Streptomyces venezuelae: one gene and its partner. The protein of the gene in region 1 interacts with the protein of each later gene in a pairwise test. Links are inferred from orthologs where the notes say so. Each region holds a gene or a part of one and is shown on either strand. Other genes may lie near its edges.

Evidence for each region.
Region 2: the proteins of rpe (region 1) and eno interact in binary tests that used the Escherichia coli proteins (3 or more experiments, as listed by UniProt). The link is inferred for Streptomyces venezuelae from one-to-one orthologs.

Annotation. Positions count from the first base shown.
Region 1 is NZ_CP029194.1:7,146,415-7,155,747, forward strand. The notes cover bases 3,304-6,217. They hold rpe (ribulose-phosphate 3-epimerase), read left to right. Parts: upstream 3,304-4,375; coding sequence 4,376-5,059; downstream 5,060-6,217. Other genes in these bases: DEJ46_RS32720 (RsmB/NOP family class I SAM-dependent RNA methyltransferase), read left to right, coding at 3,304-4,225; DEJ46_RS32730 (sugar-binding transcriptional regulator), read left to right, coding at 5,195-6,217. Also shown: DEJ46_RS32700 (primosomal protein N'), read left to right, coding at 1-638; DEJ46_RS32705 (hypothetical protein), read right to left, coding at 737-1,255; fmt (methionyl-tRNA formyltransferase), read left to right, coding at 1,483-2,415; DEJ46_RS32715 (hypothetical protein), read left to right, coding at 2,420-2,776; more of DEJ46_RS32720, read left to right, coding at 2,813-3,303; more of DEJ46_RS32730, read left to right, coding at 6,218-6,244; DEJ46_RS32735 (ribonuclease domain-containing protein), read left to right, coding at 6,310-6,747; DEJ46_RS32740 (barstar family protein), read left to right, coding at 6,744-7,076; DEJ46_RS32745 (GuaB1 family IMP dehydrogenase-related protein), read left to right, coding at 7,182-8,624; DEJ46_RS32750 (GNAT family N-acetyltransferase), read left to right, coding at 8,718-9,227; DEJ46_RS32755 (GDSL-type esterase/lipase family protein), read right to left, coding at 9,199-9,333. UniProt on the Escherichia coli protein: Catalyzes the reversible epimerization of D-ribulose 5-phosphate to D-xylulose 5-phosphate.
Region 2 is NZ_CP029194.1:5,220,979-5,230,349, forward strand. What follows is about bases 3,481-6,432. They hold eno (phosphopyruvate hydratase), read left to right. Parts: upstream 3,481-4,289; coding sequence 4,290-5,576; downstream 5,577-6,432. Other genes in these bases: DEJ46_RS24095 (transglycosylase family protein), read left to right, coding at 3,481-3,960; DEJ46_RS24105 (FtsB family cell division protein), read left to right, coding at 5,687-6,157; DEJ46_RS24110 (DUF501 domain-containing protein), read left to right, coding at 6,195-6,432. Also shown: DEJ46_RS24080 (globin domain-containing protein), read right to left, coding at 1-90; DEJ46_RS24085 (cytochrome P450 family protein), read left to right, coding at 265-1,512; DEJ46_RS24090 (transglycosylase family protein), read left to right, coding at 1,698-2,783; more of DEJ46_RS24095, read left to right, coding at 3,217-3,480; more of DEJ46_RS24110, read left to right, coding at 6,433-6,740; DEJ46_RS24115 (Ppx/GppA phosphatase family protein), read left to right, coding at 6,737-7,651; DEJ46_RS24120 (NAD(P)/FAD-dependent oxidoreductase), read left to right, coding at 8,022-9,371. UniProt on the Escherichia coli protein: Catalyzes the reversible conversion of 2-phosphoglycerate (2-PG) into phosphoenolpyruvate (PEP). It is essential for the degradation of carbohydrates via glycolysis.

The DNA of each region.
Region 1 (9,333 bases):
CCTCGGGGCGGGACCACATCCTCGACACCGTGCCAGGACGGCCCGCGCTCGTCGTGTCCACCCCCGGTGCCGAACCCGTCGCCGAGGGCGGCTACGCGGCCGCGCTGCTCCTCGACGGCTGGGCCATGCTCGGCCGGCCCGACCTGCGCGCGGGCGAGGAGGCGCTGCGCCGCTGGATCGACGCGGCCTCGCTGGTGCGGGGGCAGCCCGAGGGCGGCACGGTCGTCGTGGTCGCCGAGCCGACGCTCCGCCCGGTCCAGGCGCTCGTCCGCTGGGACCCGGTGGGCCACGCGCAGCGGGAGCTGGCCGAGCGGGCCGAGCTGGGCTTCCCGCCGGTCTCCCGGATGGCCGCGGTGTCCGGCCCGCCGGAGGCCGTGGAGGGTTTTCTGGCGGCGGCCGGGCTGCCGGGCGACGCGGAGGTCCTCGGTCCGGTGCCACTGCCGGTGGTCCGCCCCGGCGGTCCGCGCCGCCCCGGGGACACACCCCCCGGCGAGCAGTGGGAGCGTGCCCTGGTCCGGGTGCCGCCGGGCAGCGGGGCGGCCCTGGCGGCGGCCCTCAAGCAGGCCCGGGCGGCCGGGCTCGCGCGCGGCGGAGGCGAACCGGTGCGGATCCGCGTCGACCCGCCGGACATCGGCTGACGCGCCGACGGCCGGCACCGCCCGACGCCCGCTGCCACGACGCGCGACGGCCGCCGGCCCCGGTGGGGGGCGGGCGGCCGTCGGAGGCTCGGCGCGGGTCAGCCGTTGCGCGGGCCGGGGAGGGCCGACGGGCGAGGGTCCTCGCGGAGGGTGGCGCTGCCCGAGGTGGGCTGCGGCGGCATCGAGCGGGCGGCGGGCACCGCGGGAAGGGTGCGGGTGACGCCCGGCTCCGTGCTGTGGTCCTGCTCCACGGGGACGCCGGGCTGCGGCGCGCGCCGGGCGCCGTACCGGCGATGGACGGCCTGCTTGGTGACACCGAGCGCGGAACCCACCGCGTCCCACGAGAAGCCGAGCGAGCGGTCGAAGTCGACCGCAGCGGTCACCAGGGTCTCGACGCTGTCCCGGAGCTCCTGGGCGAGGCGGACGGTCGGGGCGGGCGCGCGCCCGTAGACGACGAAGCCCGTCGAAGGGCCGGAGCGGCGGGGACGGTAGACATTGCCCAACTGGGCCGTGAGCGTGCGCAGTGCGTCCACCTGCCGCCGGACCCGCTCGATGTCCCGCACCAACAGGTGCAGACTCGCCCGGGCTTGGGCGTCGTGGGTTGCGTGGTCGGCCATGTGAAAGCCTCTCGAACCGGCGTTTACGGGGGAGGGTCGCAGGGGGGAACGGCGACCCGATTCGGTCAATCTCTCTTGACCAACGCGCCACCGGGAGTTGGGTCACGCTGCGGGGGCGTACACGCATATGCGCGGGGCGCTCGTCCTTCCGTACGCCCCCTTCTCCGCGGGCGCCTAGACTGGTGCGCTGCCCGTAAAGCCCCCGGACAGACAGGCAGCCGCCACCCATGAAGCTCGTCTTCGCAGGCACCCCCGAGGTCGCCGTTCCCGCCCTGGACGCCCTGCTCGCCTCCGGCCGGCACGAGGTGGCCGCCGTGGTCACCCGCCCGGACGCCCCGGCGGGACGAGGGCGGCGGCTCGTCGCCAGCCCGGTGGCCCAGCGGGCCGAGGAGGCCGGCATCGAGGTCCTCAAGCCGGCCAGGCCCCGCGACGAGGACTTCCTCGCCCGGCTCCGGGAGATCGCCCCGGACTGCTGCCCGGTCGTCGCCTACGGCGCGCTGCTCCCCAAGGTCGCCCTCGACATCCCCTCCCGTGGCTGGGTCAACCTGCACTTCTCGCTGCTGCCCGCGTGGCGCGGCGCGGCGCCCGTGCAGCACTCCCTGATGGCGGGCGACCAGGTGACGGGCGCGTCCACCTTCCTGATCGAGGAGGGGCTCGACTCGGGCCCGGTCTACGGCGTCGTCACCGAGGACATCCGCCCGACCGACACCAGCGGCGACCTGCTGACCCGCCTCGCGTTCGCGGGCGCCGGGCTGCTCGCCGCGACCATGGACGGCATCGAGGACGGCAACCTCCAGGCCGTCCCGCAGCCCGTCGAGGGCATCACCCTCGCCCCGAAGATCCAGGTCGAGGACGCGCACGTCGACTTCGCGGCCCCAGCCCTGCGCGTCGACCGCGTCGTCCGCGGCTGCACCCCCGCCCCGGGCGCCTGGACGCTCTTCCGCGGCGAGCGCCTCAAGCTGATCCAGGTCACCCCCCTCCCGGACCGCACCGACCTCGCCCCGGGCGAGCTCGTGGTCGGCAAGAACAACGTGTACGCCGGCACCGGCTCGTACGCCGTCGAGCTCCTCTGGGTCCAGCCGCAGGGCAAGAAGCCGATGAAGGCCGCCGACTGGGCCCGCGGCGTCCGCATCACCGCCGGGGAGCGGCTGGGGGCCTGACCCCGTGCTGCCGCCGCTCCCCGAAGGGCCCTGGTGGGACTGGGAGGTCCGCCACTACGACGGCAGCCGGCTCACCCTGGTCGCCGACCACGACCTCTCGTACCACCACGGGCTCGAGGTCGTCTTCACGGACACCCTCTACGTCCGGTGCCCGATGCACTTCATGGACCCGGAGTTCCGCGCGCCCACGCCCGAGGAGCGCGCGGAGGTCACCCGTCTCGTCGGCGCCGAGCCGCCCGTGCTCGTCGCCTTCGAGGCGGACGGCGGCGGCACGGTGTCGGCCGTGTGCCTGATCGCGGCCGAGGACTGGGCGATCCGCCAGGGGCGTTTTCCCCGGGGGACGTCGGCGGACGTACGCTGAGGGAGTTCGACCCTCATTTCGTCACGCGGAGCACCTTTGAGCGAGCAGGCACGTCGCCGTCCCCACAAGCCCTACCGGAGGCCCCAGAAGGACCCCGTCCGGATGCTCGCCTTCGAGGCTCTGAGGGCGGTGGACGAGCGCGACGCCTACGCCAACCTGGTGCTGCCGCCGCTCCTGCGGAAGGCCCGCGAGAAGGGCGACTTCGACGGGCGGGACGCGGCTCTCGCGACCGAGCTCGTCTACGGGACGCTGCGTCGCCAGGGCACGTACGACGCGATCATCTCCGCCTGCATCGACCGGCCGCTGCGCGAGGTCGACCCGCCCGTGCTCGACGTGCTCGCGCTCGGCGCGCACCAGCTGCTCGGGACCCGGATCCCCACGCACGCGGCCGTCTCCGCCAGCGTCGAGCTCGCCCGGGTGGTGCTCGGCGACGGACGGGCCAAGTTCGTGAACGCCGTGCTGCGGAAGATCTCGCAGCAGGACCTCGACGCCTGGGTGGCGCAGGTCGCCCCGCCGTACGACAAGGACGCCGAGGACCACCTCGCCGTCGTCCACTCGCACCCCCGCTGGGTGGTCTCGGCGCTCTGGGACGCCCTCGGCGGCGGCCGCGCGGGCATCGAGGACCTCCTGGAGGCCGACAACGAGCGGCCCGAGGTCACCCTCGTCGCACGCCCCGGCCGCTCCACCACCGAGGAGCTCGCCGCGGTCACCGAGACGCTGCCGGGCCGCTGGTCCCCGTATGCCCTGCGGATGGCCGAGGGCGGCGAGCCCGGCGCCATCGAGGCGGTCAAGGAGGGCCGGGCGGGCGTCCAGGACGAGGGCAGCCAGCTCGTCGCCCTGGCTCTCGCGAACGCGCCGCTCGAAGGATCCGACGCCCGCTGGCTCGACGGCTGCGCGGGCCCCGGCGGCAAGGCGGCACTCCTCGCCGCCCTCGCCTCCGAGCGCGGCGCCGCGCTGCTCGCCTCCGAGAAGCAGCCGCACCGCGCGCGCCTCGTCGAGCGCGCCCTCGCCGGCAACCCCGGCCCCTACCAGGTCATCGCCGCCGACGGCACCCGCCCGCCGTGGCGCCCCGGTTCCTTCGACCGGGTCCTGATGGACGTGCCCTGCTCGGGTCTCGGCGCGCTGCGCCGTCGCCCCGAGGCCCGCTGGCGCCGTCGCCCCGAGGACCTGGACGGCTTCGCCCCGCTCCAGCGCGCCCTGCTGACCGAAGCGCTGAGCGCCGTGCGCGTCGGCGGGATCGTCGGCTACGCGACGTGCTCGCCGCATCTCGCCGAGACCCGGGTGGTCGTCGACGACGTCCTCAAGAAGGTCGGCGGCGCCGAGCTGATCGACGCCCGTCCCTACATGCCCGGCGTCCCGGCGCTCGGTGACGGCCCGGACGTCCAGCTGTGGCCGCATCTGCACGGCACGGACGCCATGTATCTGGCGCTGCTGCGCCGTACCGCCTGACCCACGGGCGTCCGACCCTTCGATCACCTGACCGCAATCTCCCGGTCCGTCCCGGTCCGCGGCTCGTCGCTTCGTACCGAAATTGGTCTGGACCGGATTCGAAACCGCTCAGCGGCAAAGAAGTACCCAAGAACGTGGGAGGCTTGGCACATGGCGCAGATCAACCCCAGCATCCTGTCCGCGGACTTCGCCCGGCTCGCCGAGGAGGCGAAGGCGGTCGAGGGTGCCGACTGGCTGCACGTCGACGTGATGGACAACCACTTCGTGCCCAACCTGACGCTGGGGGTGCCGATCGTCGAGTCGCTCTCCCGGGCGACGGGGACGCCGCTCGACTGCCACCTGATGATCGAGGACCCCGACCGCTGGGCGCCCCAGTACGTGGAGGCGGGCGCCGGTTCGGTCACCTTCCACGTCGAGGCCGCGGCCGCTCCCGTGCGGCTCGCGCGGGAGATCCGGGCCAAGGGTGCGCGCGCCTCGATGGCGCTCAAGCCGGCCACGCCGATCGAGCCGTACGAGGACCTGCTCCCCGAGCTCGACATGCTGCTGATCATGACGGTCGAGCCGGGCTTCGGCGGCCAGGCCTTCCTCGACATCATGCTGCCCAAGATCCGCCGGACCCGTGAGCTGATCTCCAAGCACGGCCTGGAGCTGTGGCTCCAGGTCGACGGCGGGGTCGCCGAGTCCACCATCGAGCGGTGCGCGGAGGCCGGCGCCGATGTGTTCGTCGCCGGCTCGGCGGTCTACGGCGCGGCGGACCCGGCGGCCGCCGTGGCCTCGCTGCGGGCCCGCGCCGAGGCCACGACGGCCTCGGCCGCGTGGGCGTGTGGCCACTGAACCACCGTCGGATGAACGCGGCCCGTCGGGTCGCCGACAGGACCGATCAAGGCCCGCCGGATCTGACAGGATGAACGGCGAGTCCAGAGTGTGAACGACAGCCGTATGCGAACAGCCGTATGCGAACAGCGGTACGTGAACAGCAGTGAGGAGATCGCGGTGGCCGGTATGTCGGCGGGACGGTCAGCCCTGCGGATGGGCCCCGCGGAGCTGGTGCAGGCGGCGGCCATGGCCCGCCGCTTCTACCTCGAGGGCAAGTCCAAGATCCAGATCGCCGAGGAGTTCGGCGTGAGCCGCTTCAAGGTGGCACGGGTCCTGGAGACCGCCCTGGAGCGCGATCTCGTGCGCATCGAGATCCGTGTGCCGGCCGAGCTCGACGCCGAGCGCTCCGACGCGCTCCGTGCCCGCTACGGGCTCCGCCACGCCGTCGTCGTCGAGTCCCCGGCGGAGGGCGAGGACGAGTCGCCCGACCCGGAGAACCTCGGCGAGGTCGCGGCCGACCTGCTCGGCGAGCTGGTCACCGAGGGCGACGTCCTGGGTCTCGCCTGGGGCCGCTCCACCATCCACATGGCGGCGGCGCTCGACCGGCTGCCGCCCTGCACGGTCGTGCAGCTCACCGGCGTGTACGACGCCGGGACCGCCGAGCGCGGCTCGGTCGAGGCCGTACGCCGAGCCGCCCAGGTCTCCGGTGGCGAGGCGCACCCGATCTACGCGCCCATGCTGCTGCCGGACCCGGCGACCGCCGCGGCGCTGCGCAGCCAGACCGGCATCGCGCGGGCCTTCGAGTACTTCGACAAGGTGACGGTCGCCTGCGTCTCCATCGGCTCCTGGGAGCCGGGCATCTCGACCGTGCACGACATGCTCTCCGACGCGGAGCGCGCCCACTACGCCTCGCTCGGTGTCGCCGCCGAGATGTCCGCGCACCTCTTCGACGCCGAGGGCCGCCGCGTCGGCCGCGACCTGGGCGAGCGGTGCATCACCGTCGAGGCGGACCGGCTGCGGCGCATCCCCGAGGTCGTGGCGATCGCCGGCGGGCAGCGCAAGGCGGCGGCGATCGGGGCGGTCCTCCGCTCCGGACTCGTCACCAGCCTGGTCACGGACCGCGCCGCCGCGGACTACCTGCTGACCGAGTCCAGCCCCGGCACGCACCCGGCGCTCGACCGGACGGACCCCGACGGCAGCTGAGCCGCCACCGCCCACCACCGCGATTTCCCAGGGCCGGAGCCCTCCCGTAACGGTATGTTCGGGACATGTTGCTCCGGCCCTTTCGCGTACTCCTCGCGCTCGTCCTGTGCGTCTTCCTGGCCGGATGCTCCGCCGCGGGCGACACGGTCTCCACGAGGGCGACCGGCGCCGCTCCCGCCGCCTCCGCTCCCGCCGCCGCGCCCACCGGGTCGGCCGGGCTCTCGGGGCTGCCGACCGTACGGGCCGCCGACCTGCCGCCCGAGGCCCGCCGCACGCTCGGCCTCATCGCGCGCGGCGGCCCCTACCCGTACGCCAAGGACGGCGCCGTCTTCTCGAACTTCGAGCGGATCCTGCCGCGCAAGGAACGCGGGTACTACCGCGAGTACACCGTGAAGACCCCCGGTGAGCGCGACCGCGGGGCGCGCCGGATCGTCACCGGCCGGGACGGCGAGCTCTACTGGACCGACGACCACTACGAGACGTTCCGGGAGGTGCTCGGATGAGAATCGACGACGCCGTCCTCCTCGACCTGGCCGGAGTCACGGACAAGGCCGCCCTCATGGACCGGTGCGCCGTGACCCTCGCGCTGCCCGCCTGGTTCGGCCGGAACTGGGACGCCCTGGCCGACTGCCTGACGGATCTCCCCGAACCCGTCACCGTCGTCGTCACGGGCTGGCAGGAGTACGCCAGGACGCGTCCTCGCGAGTGGCGGACCGCCCAGGACGTCTTCGCCACGGCCGTCGACGAGCGCCCCACCCGCCTCTCCGTCCTCCTCTCCCTGGGCGAAGGGCTCGTAGGATCCGACGAACCCCCTGCCGGAAGGCTCGGATGAATTGCCCGGGGCTGGTATTCGTACCGGCGTGGGACAATGAACTACGTGCTTTTTCCCCTGGCTGAAATGCCTAGGGGCCGATCCGAACGACTGGGATGTCAGCACGTGCGTTTCCTCAATGACGTCAAGCCGCCCTACGACCTGACGTACGACGATGTGTTCATGGTGCCGAGCCGCTCGGCCGTGGGTTCCCGCCAGGCCGTGGACCTCTCCTCGCCGGACGGGACCGGGACGACGATCCCGCTCGTCGTCGCCAACATGACCGCCATCGCCGGCCGTCGCATGGCCGAGACCGTAGCCCGCCGCGGCGGCCTGGTCGTCATCCCCCAGGACATCCCGATCGAGGTCGTCACCGACGTCATCTCGTGGGTCAAGAGCCGCCACCACGTGCTCGACACCCCGATCGTCCTGGAGCCCCACCAGACCGTCGCCGACGCGCTCTCCCTGCTGCCGAAGCGGGCCCACGGCGCCGGCGTCGTCGTCGACGAGAACCGCCGCCCGATCGGTGTCGTCACCGACGCCGACCTGTCCGGCGTGGACCGCTTCACCCAGCTGTCCGAGGTCATGTCGAAGGACCTGCTCCTCCTCGACGCCGACATCGAGCCGCGCGAGGCCTTCAACACGCTGGACCACGCCAACCGCCGCTACGCCCCGGCCGTCGACAAGGACGGGCGCCTGGTCGGCATCCTGACGCGCAAGGGCGCCCTCCGCGCGACCCTGTACACCCCGGCCACCGACGCCGAGGGCAAGCTGCGCATCGCCGCCGCCATCGGCATCAACGGCGACTTCGTCGGCAAGGCCAAGCAGCTCCTCGACGCGGGCGTGGACACGCTCGTCATCGACACGGCGCACGGGCACCAGGAGTCGATGATCTCCGCGATCAAGGCCGTCCGGGCGCTCGACCCGCAGGTCCCGATCGTCGCGGGCAACATCGTCGCCGCCGAGGGCGTCAAGGACCTCATCGACGCGGGCGCCGACATCATCAAGGTCGGCGTCGGCCCCGGCGCCATGTGCACCACCCGCATGATGACCGGCGTCGGCCGGCCGCAGTTCTCCGCCGTCCTGGAGTGCGCGGCCGAGGCGAAGAAGTACGGCAAGCACGTCTGGGCCGACGGTGGCGTCCGGCACCCGCGCGACGTCGCCATGGCGCTCGCCGCCGGCGCGTCGAACGTGATGATCGGCTCCTGGTTCGCCGGCACGTACGAGTCCCCGGGCGACCTCCAGCACGACGCCCAGGGCCGCGCCTACAAGGAGTCCTTCGGCATGGCCTCCGCCCGCGCCGTCAAGAACCGCACGAGCGACGAGTCCGCCTACGACCGTGCCCGCAAGGCGCTGTTCGAGGAGGGCATCTCGACCTCCCGCATGTTCCTCGACCCGACCCGTCCGGGCGTCGAGGACCTGATCGACTCGATCATCGCGGGCGTCCGTTCCTCCTGCACCTACGCCGGTGCCGGCTCGCTCGCCGAGTTCGAGGAGAAGTCCGTGGTGGGCATCCAGTCCGCCGCCGGTTACGCCGAGGGCAAGCCGCTGCACGCCAGCTGGAGCTAGCCGCTCCGCCGGAAACGGCACCTCACCGTCGTACGCCGTGGGTCCGCGGGAAATTCCTCCCGGGGACCCACGGCGTTCCCGTACGGTCGGCGCATGGAGATCAGGCCCTGCCGCGCCGAGGACGTGCCCGTACTCGACCGCCACATCCCCGCTCCCGGGGCGCCGAGCCGCCACGCCGACCGCTTCGCGCGCCAGGAGTCCGGCGCCGGGACGTACCTCCTGGCGTGGTGTGACGGGGTGCCCGTCGGCCACGGACAGGTCCGCTGGGACGGCTGCGCCGCCCCCGAGGTGCGGGCCGTCCTCGGCGACTGCCCCGAGCTCAACGGCCTGGACGTGTGGCCCGAGACGCTCCGCGGGCAGGGCATCGGGTCGGCGCTGGTCCATGCGGCCGAGGAACTGGTGCGGGAGCGCGGCGGGACCGCGCTGGGGCTCGGCGTGGCCCGTGACAACCCGCGCGCGGCCGCCCTGTACGCGCGGCTCGGCTACGAGCCCGTCGTCGCCTACACCGACCGCTGGGCCTGGACGGACCCGGAGGGCCGCACGCACGCGTGCGCGGACGCGTGCACCTTCCTCGTCAGGTCCCTGGCGGTACGGGGCCGCTGAGCGGCACGTGGGGGCGCAGGGCCTCCGCCACCGCCGCCGCGATGCGGGCGTGCCCCCGGTCGTTCGGGTGCAGCCCGTCCGCCAGGTGCTCCGGGCCGAGCAGAGG
Region 2 (9,371 bases), 1.9 Mb from region 1 along the record:
TCCCGGGTTGTTCCAGAAGAGGTGCGAGTAGAAGAAGGTGACGGCATGCTCGGCCCGTCTCTCGACGACCGCGAACGTGCTTCTGATCAACTGGGGATCCACTGGCATGAATCTAGGGCACGTCGGGCGCCTCATGATCACAGGTTCTCCATACATGCCCCGGCGGCCGCCGCTCCCGCCCCCGGCCGAGCCCCGTTCCCGCCCCTGCCCGAGCCCCGCACGCGCCCCGTCTGCACCCCCGGGACCTCCCTGTACGGTCGGGGAGTGAGTACCAGCCCCGCCCCCGAGCTCTTCACCTGGGAGTTCGCCAGCGACCCCTACCCCGCCTACGCCTGGCTGCGGGAGCACGCGCCCGTGCACCGCACGAAACTGCCCAGCGGCGTCGAGGCCTGGCTCGTGACCCGGTACGCGGACGCCCGGCAGGCCCTCGCCGACCAGCGGCTGTCCAAGAACCCGGCGCATCATGACGAGTCCCCGCACGCGAAGGGGAAGACGGGCATTCCGGGCGAGCGCAAGGCCGAGCTGATGACGCATCTGCTCAACATCGACCCGCCCGACCACACCCGGCTGCGGCGGCTCGTGTCGAAGGCCTTCACGCCGCGCCGGGTCGCGGAGTTCGCGCCGCGCGTGCAGGAGCTGACCGACCGGCTCATGGACGAGTTCGTGGAGAGGGGGAGCGCCGACCTCATCCACGAGTTCGCGTTCCCGCTCCCCATCTACGCGATCTGCGACCTGCTCGGCGTGCCCCCGGAGGACCAGGACGACTTCCGGGACTGGGCCGGGATGATGATCCGGCACGGCGGCGGGCCGCGCGGCGGCGTCGCCCGGTCGGTGAAGAAGATGCGCGGCTACCTGGCGGAGCTGATCCATCGCAAGCGCGAGGAGCCCGGCGAGGACCTCATCTCGGGGCTCATCAGGGCCTCCGACCACGGCGAGCACCTCACCGAGAACGAAGCGGCCGCCATGGCCTTCATCATTCTCTTCGCCGGCTTCGAGACGACGGTGAACCTCATCGGCAACGGCGTCTACCAGCTGCTCCGCCACCCCGAGCAGCGCGAGCGGCTCCAGGCGTCGGTCGCGGCGGGGGAGACCGGGCTCCTGGAGACGGGCGTCGAGGAGCTGCTGCGGTACGACGGTCCGGTGGAGATGGCCACCTGGCGGTACGCGACGCAGGCGCTGACCGTCGGCGGGCAGGAGATCCCGGCGGGCGACCCGGTGCTCGTGGTCCTGGCCGCCGCCAACCGGGACCCGGAGCGCTTCGCGGAGCCGGACACGCTGGACCTCTCGCGGCGCGACAGCCAGCACCTCGGGTACGGGCACGGCATCCACTACTGCCTGGGCGCGCCGCTCGCCCGGCTGGAGGGTCAGGCGGCGCTGGCCACCCTGCTGACGCGCCTGCCCGACCTGCGACTTGCGGCCGATCCGGCCGAACTGCGGTGGCGCGGAGGGCTCATCATGCGGGGATTGCGCACGCTTCCGGTGGATTTCACCCCTTCCGTACGCCTGCTGTGAGTTGATGGACCGTCAGAAATGTGATCTTCACGTGATCGGGGGTCCATCGACTTGTGATGAGTGTTCGAATGCCGCTACGTTTCCCGGCAGTTTCCAGCCGTCACGCGAAAGGCGTTCCTATGCGATCCGGGAACGGAAGACACCGCCGCCCCCGTCAGGCCCCCGCCATCGTCGTAGCCGCGGGTGTGACCGGCTCCGCCCTGGCGCTGCCGCTGCTCGCCACCGGCTCCGCCTCCGCCGCCGACGCCGCGACCTGGGACCGGGTCGCCGAGTGCGAGTCCGGCGGCCAGTGGAGCGCCAACTTCGGCAACGGCATGTACGGCGGCCTCCAGTTCACCCAGGAGAGCTGGGAGCGGAACGGCGGCCTCGACTACGCGCCCAGCCCCGATCTGGCCAGCCGCGCCCAGCAGATCGCGATCGCCGACAAGGCGTTCACCGCCGGCGGCACCGACTGGGCCACCTGCGCGCCCATCGCCGGTCTGACGAACGACGGCAGGGCCACCGGGGTCAACCCCGGCCCGGCCGTCGCCACGAAGGCGCCCACGGGGCCCGTGGCGGAGTCGAACCGGACCGCGGGCACCCCGGTCGCGCCCTCGGAGGCCGCTGCCGACAAGTCCGCGGGGAAGGCGGCGGAGGAGGCCACCGCGCCCACGCAGGCCGCGGAGACCTCCGAGTCGCCCCGTGAGGCCTCGGAGGCCCCCACCGGCCCCGCCGCGCCCACCACCCCCGCCGGCACCGCCACGCCGGTCAGCCCGACCGCACCGGCGACCGGGACCACCCCGGACGGCTCGACCACCCCGACCGCGCCGGTGAGCCCGACCGCGCCGGGCACCCCGACCGCTCCGGTCACGCCCGACACATCCCTTACGCCCGGTTCGCCCGAGACGCCGAAGGATGACGCCTCGTCGGCCGCGCCCGGCACCGGCAAGCACCGGGGCGAGGCGGCTCCGGAGGAAGCCGACAAGGCGGACACTCCTGCCGAATCGGGTCGACACGCTTCATCGACGGACAAGCTGGCGGAAAACTCCACCGCCAAGCCCGTGGCTGACGAGTCGAAGGATTCGGGCACAACGGACAGTCAGGGCACTTCGGGCACGTACACCGTGCGGCCGGGTGACAACCTGTCCGAGATTGCACAGGAGAACGAACTCCCTGGCGGCTGGGACGCCCTCTATGACGCCAACCGCGGGACCGTGGGCACCGATCCGGACCTCATCGTCCCTGGTCAGAGCCTCGACCTGACGGTCGGTTCGGAGGAGGTGGCGGAGTAGTTCGAGGGCTTATGTCCGGTTCTGGGCAAGTGAGACATGGGTCTCTTCGTCCCAACTGGCGTGTCACGTCCGCGAACTTTGCTTCCGTCACCTCCGACCTGCACAAACGCCCCCCACCGGAAGGCAAGTAGGGGCGATATTTCCGCAATACGCCTCTTTGAACTTCCGGTGGGTCTGTGTCTACGGTCGTAACCGCTCGCCACCGCGGGCCCCGTCGACCGAAACGCCGAATCCTGCCGTCGGCCGATGGGAACAGTCGTCGCGTAAGCGCCGAAGGCAGGAGTGGGGGACCCAAGGTAAGTGCCGGTCCAGGCCGTTGAGAGACGGCCGAAGACCGGCTTGGGGTGAAGCCGCGTGCTAGGACACGCGGCCGGGCAACTTTCCGGCCCGAACCCGACAGCTCACCTCACAGGCGTCGGTGAGGAGAATCTCCATGCTGTTTTCCGGCAAGGGCAAACACCGTCGTCCCTCCAAGGCCACCCAGGTCGCCACGCTCGTCGGCGTCACCGGTGTCGCCGTGGCCGCCCCGCTGATGACCGCGGGCACCGCCTCGGCCGCCACGGCCTCCGAGTGGGACCGCGTCGCCCAGTGCGAGTCCGGCGGCAACTGGTCCATCAACACCGGCAACGGCTACTACGGCGGCCTGCAGTTCTCCGCCTCCACGTGGGCCGCGTACGGCGGCACCGCCTACGCCTCGACCGCCAACCAGGCGTCGAAGTCCCAGCAGATCGCCATCGCCGAGAAGGTCCTCGCGGGCCAGGGCAAGGGTGCCTGGCCGAGCTGTGGCGTGGGCCTCTCCGGCGCCTCGTACGACGGCGGCGCCGCCGAGAGCGCGCCGCAGCAGCAGAGCACGCAGCCGCAGCAGACCCAGCAGCCGCGCCAGGAGCGGAAGGCCGAGCAGCCGACCACCCGCAGCGAGCAGCGCCAGGCCCCGAAGAAGTCGACGCAGCAGTACGCCGCGCCGAAGGCCGCCACCAAGAAGACGGTCACCACCCCGACCGGCAAGGTCGTCAAGAAGGGCGACGGCGAGTACAAGGTCGTCGCCGGCGACACCCTCAGCAAGATCGCCGAGGCGCACGGCGTCAAGGGCGGCTGGGCCGAGCTCTTCGAGCTGAACAAGGACGTCGTCGAGAACGCCGACCTCATCTACGTGGGCCAGCAGCTCCACCTGAAGTGAACCCGGCGGCTCGGGTGAGTCCGGCGGCTCCCCCGACCCCGACGACCCTCCCGCGGTGACCACCCCGGTCCGGCGCACTCTCCCCCGTGCGCGCCGGACCGGGGTTCCGCGTATCCGGGGGTCTTCGGCCCGCCGGGGGCGACCTCACAGTTACTGCCCAGTAGATCTGGGGCCCTTCGTCCCTTATTGCATGCCCTTGGGTCCTTTTTCGTCCCAGGGGGCGGGCGCGCGGCCGACCGGAGCCCCCGAGCCGGTTAGGCTCATGTCGCAAGGCCGGTCGACCCTGCACCGGCCATGCGTCACATCCAGCGTCACATCCCAAAAAGGAGATGCTCGTGCCGTCCATCGACGTCGTCGTAGCCCGGGAAATCCTGGACTCCCGAGGCAACCCCACGGTCGAGGTCGAGGTCGGCCTCGACGACGGCAGCACCGGCCGTGCTGCTGTTCCGTCCGGCGCCTCCACCGGTGCGTTCGAGGCCATCGAGCTTCGCGACGGTGACCCCAACCGCTACCTGGGCAAGGGTGTCGAGAAGGCCGTCCTCGCCGTCATCGAGCAGATCGGCCCGGAGCTCGTCGGCTACGACGCCACCGAGCAGCGCCTGATCGACCAGGCGATGTTCGACCTGGACGCCACCGAGAACAAGGGCTCGCTCGGCGCGAACGCCATCCTCGGTGTCTCCCTCGCCGTCGCGCACGCCGCGTCCGAGGCCTCCGACCTCCCGCTCTTCCGCTACCTCGGCGGCCCGAACGCGCACCTGCTGCCCGTTCCGATGATGAACATCCTCAACGGTGGGTCGCACGCCGACTCCAACGTCGACATCCAGGAGTTCATGATCGCCCCGATCGGCGCGGAGTCCTTCTCCGAGGCCCTTCGCTGGGGTGCGGAGATCTACCACACGCTCAAGAGCGTGCTGAAGCGCAAGGGCCTCTCCACCGGCCTCGGCGACGAGGGCGGCTTCGCCCCGAACCTGGAGTCGAACCGCGCCGCCCTCGACCTCATCGTCGAGGCCATCAAGGAGGCCGGCTACACCCCGGGCACCGATGTCGCGCTCGCGCTCGACGTCGCCGCGTCCGAGTTCTACAAGGACGGCAAGTACGAGTTCGAGGGCAAGTCCCGTTCGGCCGCCGAGATGACCGAGTACTACGAGGAGCTCGTCTCCGCGTACCCGATGGTCTCCATCGAGGACCCGCTGTTCGAGGACGACTGGGCGGGCTGGAAGGTTCTCACCGACAAGCTGGGCACCAAGGTCCAGATCGTCGGCGACGACCTCTTCGTCACCAACCCGGAGCGCCTCGCCCGCGGCATCGAGGAGGGCACCGCGAACGCCCTCCTGGTCAAGGTCAACCAGATCGGCTCGCTGACCGAGACCCTCGACGCCGTCGAGCTCGCCCAGCGCAACGGCTTCAAGTGCATGATGTCCCACCGCTCCGGCGAGACCGAGGACGTCACCATCGCGGACCTCGCCGTCGCCGTGAACTGTGGCCAGATCAAGACCGGCGCCCCGGCCCGCTCGGACCGCGTCGCCAAGTACAACCAGCTGCTGCGCATCGAGGAGATCCTCGACGACGCCGCGGTCTACGCCGGCCGCAGCGCGTTCCCGCGCTTCAAGGGCTGACGAGACCCCAGGGGCTGACACCGGCCCCGTAGGGCAGCTTCCGTACGTCCCCGTACTCGGTCCCGTACCGTGTGCGGGGACGTACGCATGAACAGGGGAGGCGACACGACATGGCCGCGAAGGACCGGGACCGGTTCTCGACCGCGACCCGGATCAGACTGCTCGGCGAGCAGACCGCCGCTCGTGTCTACCGCTCCCAGACCCGCCGCCAGGCACGCCGCTCCCGGCTCACCGGCCGCGCGGCCTTCCTCGCCCTCGTCGTCTGCTCCCTCGTCGTGGCGCTCGCCTACCCGATGCGGAGCTACGTCTCCCAGCAGGGCGAGATCGAGGAGCAGGAGCGCCGGGCCGCCGAGGCCGCCCAGCGGGTCGAGGAGCTGCGGGACGAGAAGGCCCGCCTCCAGGACCCGGCCTACGTCCGCCGCCTCGCCCGCGAGCACCTGCACTACGTGCTGCCCGGTGAGACCGGCTTCACCGTGAACGACCCCGACGCGGAGCAGCGGCCCCGCGCCGACCAGGGCGCGGCCGAGCGCCCCTGGTACGACAACCTCTGGGACGGCGTCGACCACGCCGACCGCCCCTGACCCCTCCTCCGCGACAACGAGCAAGGCAATCGAAGACATGGAAACGCCCCCTCCGCAGACCGAACGCACCGAGCCCACCGCGACGGACATCGCCGCCTTCGAGCTGCAGCTCGGCCGGCCGCCGCGCGGCCTGCGCGCCATCGCGCACCGCTGCCCGTGCGGCAACCCGGACGTCGTCGAGACCGCGCCGCGGCTCCCCGACGGCACGCCGTTCCCGACGACGTACTACCTGACCTGCCCCCGCGCGGCCTCCGCCATCGGCACACTCGAGGCCAACGGGGTCATGAAGGAGATGCAGGCCCGGCTCGCCACCGACCCGGAGCTGGCCGCCGCCTACCGGGCGGCGCACGAGGACTACCTCGCCCGCCGGGACGCGATCGAGGTCCTGGAGGGCTTCCCGAGCGCCGGCGGCATGCCGGACCGCGTGAAGTGCCTGCACGTCCTCGTCGGTCACTCGCTGGTCGCGGGCCCGGGCGTCAACCCGTTCGGTGACGAGGCCCTCGCGATGCTGCCGGAGTGGTGGGCGAAGGGTGCGTGCGTGACGCCGTGCGCGGACAAGGAAGAGAAGGAGTCCGCGGAATGACCCGGGTCGCCGGAATCGACTGCGGTACGAACTCGATCCGCCTCCTCGTCGCCGACGTCCACCCGGAGACCGGCGAGCTCGTCGAGCTGGACCGGCGGATGACGATCGTCCGGCTCGGCCAGGGCGTCGACAAGACGGGCCGGCTCGCGCCCGAGGCGCTGGAGCGGACCTTCGCGGCCTGCCGCGCGTACGCCGAGGTCATCAAGGAGCTGGGCGCCGAGAAGCTCCGCTTCGTCGCCACCTCCGCCTCGCGCGACGCCGAGAACCGCCAGGACTTCGTGAACGGGGTCGTGGAGATCCTGGGCGTCGAGCCCGAGGTGATCACCGGCGACCAGGAGGCCGCGTTCTCCTTCACCGGCGCCACCGGTGAGCTGCACGGCGACGACCGGCGCCTGGTCGTGGACATCGGCGGCGGCTCCACCGAGTTCGTCGTCGGCAACAAGCACGTCGAGGCCGCCCGCTCCGTCGACATCGGCTGCGTCCGGCTGACCGAGCGGCACGTCCGGAACGACCCGCCGACCGCCGAGGAGGTCGCCGCGATCCGCGCCGACGTCCGGGCCGCGCTCGACCTGGCCGCGGAGACCGTGCCGATCGGCACGGCGGAGACCCTCGTCGGGCTCGCCGGCTCGGTCACCACCGTCGCCGCGATCGCCCTCGGGCTGCCGGAGTACGACTCCGAGAAGATCCACCACTCCCGGATCTCCGCCGAGCGCGTCGCCGGGGTCACCGACATGCTCCTCGCCTCCACGCACGACGAGCGGGCCGCGATCACCGTCATCCACCCGGGCCGGGTCGACGTGATCATCGCCGGTGCGCTCGTCCTGAGGGAGATCGTGGAGCGCGTCGGAGCGAGCGAGGTCGTGGTCAGCGAGCACGACATTCTCGATGGGATCGCCCTATCCGTCGCATAGTGGGCGCCTATCGAGCCCTCCGGCGACACCCTGTCGGAAAAGGTTCGTGAAGTTCTTCACAAGGAAAAGGGCCTCGATGGCGCCAGAGGGGGGTCTTTAGCCCCTCCGGGGGGCGTCTCGGGGCCCTTTCGCAGGTGCGGGGGCCACTTCGCTCGTTGTTTCCATCGCGTGAACGCATCTGGCGGTTCAGCGTTAACGAGGGCTCTCCAGGCCAGTTCACAAGGGGTGAACAACGTTCACCGCCGCACCCCGGTTCCTTTGCAACACCATGACATGGATCACGTGGGCGGCGGAGTGTAGCAGAGGTCCGCCAGGACCTTGTGAAGGGGCGCACGAGCACCCCCCCGGTGAGGGGTGGATACTCGATCCCATGAGCACCACGGAGCGTCCCAGGATCCTCGTAGTAGGCGGCGGGTACGTAGGCCTGTACGCAGCTCGGCGCATCCTCAAGAAGATGCGCTACGCGGAGGCGACCGTCACGGTCGTCGACCCGCGGTCGTACATGACCTACCAGCCCTTCCTCCCCGAAGCCGCCGCCGGCAGCATCTCGCCGCGCCACGTCGTCGTCCCGCTGCGACGCGTCGTGCGCGGAGCCGAGGTGCTCACCGGCCGGGTCACCACCATCGACCAGGACCGCAAGGTCGCCACGATCTCGCCGCTCGTCGGCGAGGCGTACGAGCTGCCTTTCGACTACCTCGTCATCGCGATGGGCGCGGTCTCCCGCACCTTCCCGATCCCCGGCCTCGCCGAGCAGGGCATCGGCATGAAGGGCATCGAGGAGGCCATCGGCCTGCGCAACCACGTCCTCGAGCAGCTCGACAAGGCCGACTCGACCACCGATGAGGAGGTCCGCCGCAAGGCGCTGACCTTCGTCTTCGTCGGCGGTGGCTTCGCCGGAGCCGAGACGATCGGCGAGGTCGAGGACATGGCCCGCGACGCCGCGAAGTACTACCAGAACGTGTCGCGCGAGGACATGCGCTTCGTCCTGGTCGACGCGGCCGACAAGATCCTCCCCGAGGTGGGCCCCAAGCTCGGCCAGTACGGCAAGGAGCACCTGGAGTCCCGCGGTATCGAGATCTACCTCGAGACCTCCATGGACTCCTGCGTCGACGGCCACGTCGTGCTGAAGAACGGCCTCGAGGTCGACTCCAACACGATCGTGTGGACCGCCGGCGTGAAGCCGAACCCGGCGCTCTCCCGCTTCGGTCTGCCGCTCGGCCCCCGCGGCCACGTGGACTGCAACGAGAAGCTCCAGATCAACGGCCTCGACTACGCGTGGGCCGCCGGCGACAACGCCCAGGTTCCGGACATGGTCGGCCGCAAGGCCGGCAACCCGAACGCCTGGTGCCCGCCGAACGCCCAGCACGCCCTGCGCCAGGCCAAGGTCCTCGGCGACAACGTGGTGGCCGGCATGCGCGGCTTCCCGCAGAAGGAGTACAGCCACGCCAACAAGGGCGCGGTGGCCGGACTCGGTCTGCACAAGGGCGTCGCCATGATCGTCATGGGCAAGGTGAAGATCAAGCTCAAGGGCCGTCTCGCCTGGTACATGCACCGTGGCTACCACGGCATGGCCATGCCGACCTGGAACCGCAAGATCCGCGTCTTCGCCGACTGGACCCTCGGCATGTTCCTCAAGCGCGAGGTCGTCTCGCTCGGCGCCATGGAGACGCCGCGCGAGGAGTTCTACGAGGCCGCCAAGCCCGCCCCCGCCCCGGCCGCG